DNA from 4 places in the Paenibacillus sp. NPDC058177 genome. Region 3 is predicted to be linked to each of the others. Evidence: riboswitches for the same ligand, from Rfam matches in the RefSeq annotation. Region 3 holds a riboswitch; each other region holds the start of a gene.

Region 1 (2,199 bases), on a different contig from region 3:
CTGGATCAGACACGCATTGTATGTGGCCTATACTTCGCTCTATTCAATCCAATGGGCGATTCCGTTCGGAACGGCTGATATTGAGGGGATGCAGGCGCGCTGCCGGATGGCGTTCGAGGACTATGATCACTTTCAAAGATTGGTCCCGCATTGGTATGCGGAAGGAAGAGCCCGGGGACGGTAAGACGGGATAATTATTTGTTTGTCCAAAAGATTGATATTGGGGACAGCGGTACGGTAGAATTGGTACAGATTGATTATAGAAGGGAATTGTGACTTTTGAACAACGAAGAAGTGCAGCAAGAGCTGCCGGAAAATTACGAGCAGTTAAAGAAGGAAGCGGGTCGTTCCGCGGATTGGAAAGCCCGCCTGGCGGCAGTGGAGGAACTTAGTCGTACACCGCATAAGCAGGTTATTGATATTTTGAAGCGTTTGGTGGAGAGCGATCCTGTATATACCGTACAAGAGGCGGCTTACCGTGCGCTGGTGGCTTTTGGTGAAGAGGTTCAGGAACCGTCCAAGAACAAACCTGAACTGTTTAAGGGCGTATCCAAGATTCTCTTGAGAATCAAGAAGAGCCTGCCGAAAGATCATTCCTATGAGGACTTCAAAGAGAAGCTCAAGAAGATGAGAATTGATGTCTATGACGCTTACGAAGGTGAAAAAGGCGCCGAGTTTGACCAATGGCTGGAGAGCAAATGGCAATCGGCTAAATAGTTTTATGCAGGAACTAGCCCTCTCTTACAGGAGAGGGTTTTTGGCGTTATCCATCCTCTGGTTGGTTATCCGCTCTTAACACAAAACATCCACCTTATGGCTGCAGCGGGTGTTGACGAATTCCAATTATACCGTTAACTTATATATTAACTAAATAAGACAACCACTAGGGGAGCCTGAATAGGCTGAGACGGGAAAATTGCATTCCCGGACCCTTGAACCTGATCTGGATCATACCAGCGTAGGAAAGTGGAGACGGGACTTTTTTTCTGTATAGCTATGTCTATTTTTCTGGCTGTTCATGGATAAAGCCGCTCCACGTGGAGCGGCTTTTTTGGCGCTTGTCTTATTTATATCCCATAGTACAGGAGGATTCATAAGATGGCACATGAACACGAGCAGGACAAGAAACGAGAGTATGATAAGGTGGACCTGTCAGCTTTTCCGGGTAGTCGCAAGGTGTATGTAGAAGGGCAACACCCTGATATCCGGGTACCCATGCGGGAGATTGAGCTCAGCCGCACCGAGGGTATTGCCGGCGAAATGGAGAATGTTCCTGTACGTGTCTATGATACTAGCGGACCCTATACAGACAGCGAGATTAAAACCGACATTCGTCAGGGGCTGCCACCTCACCGTAAGTCCTGGATTGAGCAGCGTGGGGATGCTGAAGGATATCAGGGACGGATGCTTAAACCAGAAGATAACGGACATGCGAGGGGAAAATCGGCCGTGGAGGCGTTCCCGGGATTGGAGCGGCGTCCGCTTCGGGCAAAAGCTGACCGGAATGTTACGCAACTGCACTACGCGCGAAAAGGTATCATCACTTCTGAGATGGAGTATATAGCTATTAGGGAAAATGTTAGTCCTGAATTCGTTAGGGATGAGGTAGCGAGCGGACGCGCCATTATTCCAGCTAATATTAATCACCCGGAAAGTGAGCCGATGATTATCGGGCGCAACTTCCTTGTGAAGATCAACGCGAATATCGGGAACTCTGCCGTATCCTCTTCCATCGAGGAAGAAGTGGAGAAAATGAGGTGGGCCACCCGCTGGGGTGCTGACAACATTATGGATCTCTCTACCGGCAAAAATATTCATCATACCCGGGAATGGATTATCCGCAATTCTCCAGTGCCGATCGGTACTGTGCCGATCTATCAGGCTTTGGAAAAGGTGAATGGAAAAGCAGAGGATCTGACGTGGGAAGTTTACCGTGATACGCTGATTGAGCAGGCGGAACAGGGTGTGGATTATTTTACAATTCATGCTGGGGTGCTGCTTCGTTACATCCCCCTGACAGCCGGACGAATGACGGGTATTGTCTCCCGTGGCGGGTCGATTATGGCGGCCTGGTGTCTGGCCCATCATCAAGAGAACTTCCTTTACACGCATTTCGAGGAGATTTGTGAAATTATGAAGGCCTATGATGTCGCCTTCTCTCTGGGAGACGGGCTGCGGCCGGGATCTATCGCTGATGCC
Region 2 (2,199 bases), on a different contig from region 3:
CCAGTTCAGCCCGCAGCTCTATAAACCGCGGTTCATAATTCATTTTGCTATGCCGGGGCCTAGGGAGATCCACGAGTATTTCCTCTACACTTCCTCCAGCGCGTCCAGGTAAGAGATAGATGCGGTCACTAAGCAGCACAGCCTCCTCCAGATCATGCGTAATGAAGAGAATTGTCTTGTCCAGCTCATCCAAAATCTCCAGCAACCAGCTATGCATTTCCCGTTTGGTCATGTGATCGAGTGCCCCAAAAGGTTCGTCTAGCAGCAACAGGTCGCCCCCCGTAATGAGCGTTCGGAGAAAAGCTACCCGCTGCCGCATTCCGCCTGATAGTTCATCGGGGAACGAGTTTTCAATACCGGCCAGACCTAAACGCTCCAGCAATTCAATTACCTGACTAGTAACCTCGGCTTTGCTACGGCTCCGCTTGATTTCCCAAGGAAGCAGGCAATTCTCCAGAACCGTCCTCCAGGGTAGCAGCAGATCCTGCTGAGGCATATAAGCGACCTGACCCAACCGCTTGGCGGTCGCCGAAACACCGTGAAGACGCAGATCCCCGCTGCTTGGCTCAAGCAATCCGGCAATAATTTTGAAAAGCGTGCTTTTTCCGCATCCGCTGGTTCCAACAACAGAAACGAACTCACCTTGGTGAACCGCTAAGGATATATCTGACAGTACCGGTGCATCTGCGGATTTGGCATAGGCGTAGGATAAATTGTGTACAGAGATGATTTCCGTAATCCGCGTAACCTCCTTAGCACGATAAAAAGACCCCTTCATCTCCCGGCGGAAATAAAGGGGCCTAAAATTTAAGTTTGCAAAAAGAAGTGCCATGCAATACCCGAATTTCAGTTCCACTTCCCTCCGCTGGTATGATCCAGATCAGGTTCCAAGGGTCCGAAGCTTACCGCTTTCGTCTCAGCCAATTCAGGCTCCCCTAGTGAAAAAATACTTTTATCGCTATCAAGTTTCATAATTCGGTTATAAATATACCATATTTTATAGTATTGTAAATAGCAGGGCATATTAAATTCATTTAACTAGGGTGATCTCATTGGAACTAGACAAAGCAATCTGTAGCAGTATCGGGAATTATGAACATGCGCTGACTAAGGGGAAGAAATATAAAATATTAGATGAAAAAGAAGAAATGATCAGAATCGTCGGAGACCACGGTAGGAGAGTTTGGATCAATAAGTATTACTTTTATTTTAATGACGAAGAAGTGCTTATATTGACTGACTGGAAATTCGATGATGATGTTGAAACATTGGAGTTCATTGAAATTACATTAACATTTAATGATCGGGTAAAACGTTGGTGCATCATTACGACACCTGATAAATTAAAGCAGCATTTTGCTAGACTAGCAGCACCAGAATTACCAGGGATTCATATAGGACACATGATAATAGTGCAAAGGATAGATGTTGATACTGTGAATGGATTTTTGCGACAAATGGACAACCAAGACGAATTACTTAAAGCATCATTACCACTAGGTGAAGGATCAGAAGACGAAGATATTTCCGGCTCTCTTTAAACTGTTAGTCGTGTCTGATAACAACGCTGTAATGAAAGGAGCGTCAAGATGAAAGAAAGGACTGCGAAGTCAACTTTAAAAGTATTTTTGTTTATCTCGATAGTGTTTATCATAACTTCATCGATACAGTTGTTGCTAAATATTGTGCAAGAGAGCCCAGCTTGGGTGTTAACTTTAGTGTCACTACCCATACCAATGTTTGTGTTTCTTGCGGTTGTGATAATCTTAGATTTAGCGAAGCAGGACTTTATGATATTAAAAGGTCGATTGACCACTGTAAATGGTAATAAAGTTGTTTTAAAAATATCAAATGGTAGGGTAAAAAAGTTTAATATAACTAGCAAACAAATGAGAGAACTTGAGAAGGATAAAGATATTGAAATAACGTACTATAAGAGAACAAAAACAGTAATAAATGTAACAAATGTTTAGAGGGAATAAGAGGTGTTTGACCTTCAAAAGGAGTAATAAAGTGCAAAGAGCATCTGAAGCGGAAAAGTTAAATATCCTTGATTTATTCGGAAGATTGGATGTTGAAGAGTACAAAAATTCTGGTTCTATTTTTAGATATATAGGATTATTAGATGTACACGCTAAGCGCCTATCTGAAGAGGAAGCAGCATCGATATTAAGCTCGGAGCTTATTAGCAGGAATGAA
Region 3 (2,199 bases):
AACAGACCTTCTGCTGCATCAGCCGGGCGGAACGCCCACTCGCCGTAAAGCTTGCCAATCAAATGTATGGCGAATATTATTACGGCCTGCTACTTAGCATGTTTCATAAGATCGTCCTGCTGAAGCTCGCGAATATGCACTCCCGGCTCCGCATCAATCGGGATGATGACGATATTGAGGATCTGATCTTTTACATCAATAAATTCTCGGCCAAATTTTATTTTCTGGAGCTGATCTCACAGTCGCAGGGCCGGGAGATTTTCTTCCAGCTCCGCAAAGTTTATGGCAATGATGCGCTATTCGACGAGGTGAAGCAGACACTAAATGATCTGTTTCAGTACCAAGTGAAGTTCCAGTCGAAACGACGGGATATGCTGCTGATGATTCTGACTGTCTTCACTGTGGTAAGCGGTATATACGGAATGAATCAGGTGATCGACGACCTGGAAGGAAGTATTCAATGGGGGAAAATGCTGCAATATTCCTTATTCCAGTATTTCGCGTTAATGCTGACCTTCAGTGGCATTGTCATCAGCATTATCCTGACTGTGCGGGAGATTTGGAACAGCATCCGGAGCCGCCGCCGGAAAAAATTCAAATATCAGAATTAGCCTTCGTTACTACTCCATTTGCTGCTCCAACGCACGACACGTATCCGTAAAAACAGAGACCAGCAGGGAATCTAGCGACCGTGAGGAGGTTAGATCCCCCCGCCGGGCCTGTTGCTCAATACTTGCACACAGAGAAGCAAAGTACCCCGCGCCAATACTGAGGCTGCCTGACTTCAGGCTATGGGCAATTCCGGCGATGCTCGCAGAATCGCTACTGTCCAAGGCTAGCCGAAGCGCCTCCAATCTCGGCGGCGTATCGGTCTTGAACATCCCAATCAGTCCGGCGAACAATCCTTCGCCATCTTCATCCAGTGCCTTGATGCTAGCTACCGTCTCTTCGTCAATTAAATGTTGGTTATTTTTCATGATAATCCCACCCCTTAAATAGTTTATGATAACCCTCTTTCCTGCCTCCAACTTCAAAATGAACAACAAAGCTGCTGGACAACGAAAAGACGGGAGTCTATAATTACACCGTAAGCAAGAAGCATCACCCGTTAACTTCATAGCACCAGGGGGGCTGGAATTGGCCGGCTGAGAGTGTATCCCTCAAGATACTGACCCTTATACCTGATCTGGATAATGCCAGCGTAGGAACCATAATTGAGCATGGCTGCTTTAGAGCCAATGCCATCCTTGCGCAAAGCCGCGTCCCGTTCATCTTCGGGACGCTTTTTTTATGGTATATTTCCGATTAACACAATTCATGGGGAATTGAATCGCGCTGCCTGTATTTTAGGTGGCGGGTGACGGTGTGAAGACGGGGAATTCGCCGGATTTGACGCAGTCACTGCGGAGGAACGGTACCAAAAGGAGAGAGAGAAGAAAATGGGAGTCAAGAAACTGCTTATACTGGGCCTGACCTGTCTGCTCGTTATCGCCATTGCCGGATGCGGCAGCAATAACTCTGCCGAAGGCAACAAGGAAGCCGGCAAGACAAACACCGGAGCCTCTGCCGGGGAGTCAGGCACGCCGCAAGAACTGACCAAAGTCAAGATCGCGCTCGACTGGACACCGAACACGAACCACACGGGGGTGTATGTTGCAAGAGATCTTGGGTATTACAAAGAAGAGGGACTGGATGTTGAGATTGTGCAGCCCGGAGCAGCTGGTGCGGACACGATGGTTACTTCTGGTGAAGCCGCTTTTGGTATCGGATATCAGGAAGGCCTGACTTTGGCCCGTCTGCAAGGCGTACCGCTGGTCTCGCTTGCCGCGATCATTCAGCATAATACGTCTGGTTTTGCGGCCCCGAAGAGCAAGGGGATTACCTCTCCGAAGGATTTTGAAGGAAAAACATATGGAGGTTGGGGTTCTCCAGTCGAAGAAGCAGCACTCAAAGCTATCATGGACCCGGAAGGTGCCGATGTCAAAAAGGTAAAGATCATCAATATGGGCGAAGCCGACTTTTTTACAGCTGTGAAGCGGGATATTGATTTCGCCTGGATTTTCTATGCCTGGACCGGTATTGAAGCTGAACTGCGCGGGGAACCCATCGACATGCTCTATGTAAAGGACTACGCTCCACAGCTCGATTATTATACACCTGTGCTGACCACCAGCGAGAAAGAGATCACCGAGCATCCCG
Region 4 (2,199 bases), on a different contig from region 3:
ATGGTGACGACGCGTCTTACCGACGTTCTCGATATCGTTGGTACGGATACACTTCTGGGAGTTCGTCAGACGCGGATTCTCCGGAATCTCACGGCCGTCAAAGTACGCCTTCAGCGGCGCCATCCCGGCATTGATCCATAGCAGCGATGGATCGTTGTGAGGTACGAGCGAAGCGCTCGGCTCGATTTTGTGGCTTTTACTTTCGAAAAATTGCAGCCATTTGGAACGGATTTCACTTGCTTTCATGATATACAGCCCCCGTCTTATGCTTAATTTTGAGATCACGGTTATTCGGAAAAACAAATGGAAAACAAAAAAACGCCCCTGAAAATTCAGGGACGATTAGATCGCGGTACCACCCTGGTTATCGCCTTATCCCGTTGTAGCAGGAGAATTGCAGACGATCGCCTTGTCGCGGCTGTTAACGGGAACCCCCGGCGGACTTGTACCCGCACTCCGAAATTAGCTTTCCACCGGCCTGTCTCCAGGGTTCTCACAGCCATTACGACAATCTTCGTAAAGGAACCCGTTCTCTGTGCAAGCCATCTTCCGGTGTACTCCATTTCATCAACGTTTTACACATTTGCTTTTTAACATTTCAAGTATATCCACAGCCCCGATTCCTGTCAATCTAACCCGCACATATTCCGCATCTTGTCACCGAGATTCTAATTTACACATTATTCACAATTAATATTTGCTCAATATGGATGTTAATACATCTCCATCAATGTTACCTCCGTTTAAAACAAGCGCAATGCCAATTCCCAATTGTAACTCCCTGAATAATCGTGTATAGTGACATTAACAATCTCATACGAACCGACACTAGGGGAGCCGCGAGGCTGAGACGAATGTAACATTCGGACCCTTTGAACCTGATCTGGTTAATACCAGCGTAGGGAAGTGCGCGTTAAGAGTCCGGTCTTGCCTATTTTGTGGCTTGTTTTCCGTTGTCATGCTTAGCCGTCTTCCGATCAGGAAGGCGGCTTTTTTGTGCTCTATTCGATGGAGATTAACACCAATACACAATCGGGAGAGATTCCTTTTATGAAAAAACGACTTCCCGCCGTTAGCGGCCCTGAACTGCATCTGATCTCCCCGGAAGGAATACCGCTCGCCGATTGGCTGCGACTTTCTCTAGCCGTTCTCCCCTACGTTGACTATTTCCACCTGCGGAATAGACAGCTTACCGCCAAAGCGCTACTCGAAGCCGTAAATCAAATGCAGCAAGCAGGCATTCCTCTTGAATCCATCGTCATCAACGACCGGCTGGATGTCGCACTTGCAACAGGCGCTGGCAATGTACAGCTAGCAGGACATAGCCTGCCTGTAGCTGCGGCGCGGCCGTTAGTCTCAGAGATGCGCATCGGGTGCTCCATCCATTCACCAGAAGAAGCAGTCGACGCGGCAAGTGAAGGAGCAGATTACTGCCTTTTCGGCCATGTCTATGAATCTACTAGTAAGCCTGATTTCCCCCCCCGTGGGCTGGACATCCTCGAAGTAACTGCAGCCAGGTGCCCTGTTCCGGTCATTGCCATCGGAGGAATTCATCCGGGCAATGCCGGAGCAGTCATCAGGCACGGTGCAGAAGGAATTGCCATACTATCAGGAATTAGCAGTGCAGCAGATCCAGCGGCACAAGCAGAAGCTTACCGCGCAGCCATTCAGACTGCATGGCTTGAGAGGAGGTGAAAATATGCAGGTCCAACTTAACGGAAAAACGACTCGCCTAAGCGAGCATTGCATTACTATTGCCGATGTTTTGGCAGAATCGCCCTGGAGCGGACGGCGAATTCTTGTGGAAATTAACGGTGAAGTCGTGCCGAGAGAAGCTTATGGCCGTACCTCACTCTCTGAAGGTGACCAGATAGAGTTTGTACATTTTGTAGGAGGAGGCTGAGAGAATGGCTTTGACTGCGGAAGAACAAGAGCGGTACAGCCGTCAGGTACGTTTTCATGGCATAGGTTCGGAAGGTCAGGACAGATTGGCCCGCTCCAGTGTGCTTGTTCTGGGTGCAGGCGCACTGGGGTCTGCCATTGCCGAGACGCTGGTCCGTGCCGGGGTAGGCCGAATACGAATCGTCGACCGGGATTATGTGGAATGGAGCAATTTGCAGCGCCAGAATTTGTACAGTGAAGCCGATGCGGAGCAGAGACTACCTAAAGCAATCGCAGCCGCACAAAGATTACGAAGCG

What was found. A riboswitch is a leader RNA that binds a small molecule or an ion and turns the genes downstream of it on or off. The one in region 3 is predicted to bind thiamine pyrophosphate.
Region 1: another riboswitch for thiamine pyrophosphate. It lies ahead of thiC (phosphomethylpyrimidine synthase ThiC); the one in region 3 lies ahead of ACFVU8_RS24690 (ABC transporter substrate-binding protein).
Region 2: another riboswitch for thiamine pyrophosphate. It lies ahead of ACFVU8_RS07905 (ABC transporter ATP-binding protein); the one in region 3 lies ahead of ACFVU8_RS24690 (ABC transporter substrate-binding protein).
Region 4: another riboswitch for thiamine pyrophosphate. It lies ahead of ACFVU8_RS15020 (thiamine phosphate synthase); the one in region 3 lies ahead of ACFVU8_RS24690 (ABC transporter substrate-binding protein).

The regions. Positions count from the first base shown of each region.
Region 1 covers NZ_JBHVVB010000010.1:198,432-200,630, forward strand. Annotated here, with positions in the region: gene ACFVU8_RS27890 (aminoglycoside phosphotransferase family protein) at 1-184, shown strand, start outside; gene ACFVU8_RS27895 (HEAT repeat domain-containing protein) at 280-717, shown strand; TPP riboswitch at 876-982, shown strand; gene thiC (phosphomethylpyrimidine synthase ThiC) at 1,099-2,199, shown strand, end outside.
Region 2 covers NZ_JBHVVB010000001.1:1,657,703-1,659,901, reverse strand. Annotated here, with positions in the region: gene ACFVU8_RS07905 (ABC transporter ATP-binding protein) at 1-778, opposite strand, end outside; TPP riboswitch at 841-947, opposite strand; gene ACFVU8_RS07900 (hypothetical protein) at 1,053-1,541, shown strand; gene ACFVU8_RS07895 (hypothetical protein) at 1,590-1,973, shown strand; gene ACFVU8_RS07890 (hypothetical protein) at 2,014-2,199, shown strand, end outside.
Region 3 covers NZ_JBHVVB010000007.1:251,905-254,103, forward strand. Annotated here, with positions in the region: gene ACFVU8_RS24680 (hypothetical protein) at 1-611, shown strand, start outside; gene ACFVU8_RS24685 (Hpt domain-containing protein) at 621-977, opposite strand; TPP riboswitch at 1,115-1,226, shown strand; gene ACFVU8_RS24690 (ABC transporter substrate-binding protein) at 1,440-2,199, shown strand, end outside.
Region 4 covers NZ_JBHVVB010000003.1:210,885-213,083, forward strand. Annotated here, with positions in the region: gene alaS (alanine--tRNA ligase) at 1-246, opposite strand, end outside; TPP riboswitch at 821-922, shown strand; gene ACFVU8_RS15020 (thiamine phosphate synthase) at 1,051-1,695, shown strand; gene thiS (sulfur carrier protein ThiS) at 1,700-1,903, shown strand; gene ACFVU8_RS15030 (ThiF family adenylyltransferase) at 1,908-2,199, shown strand, end outside.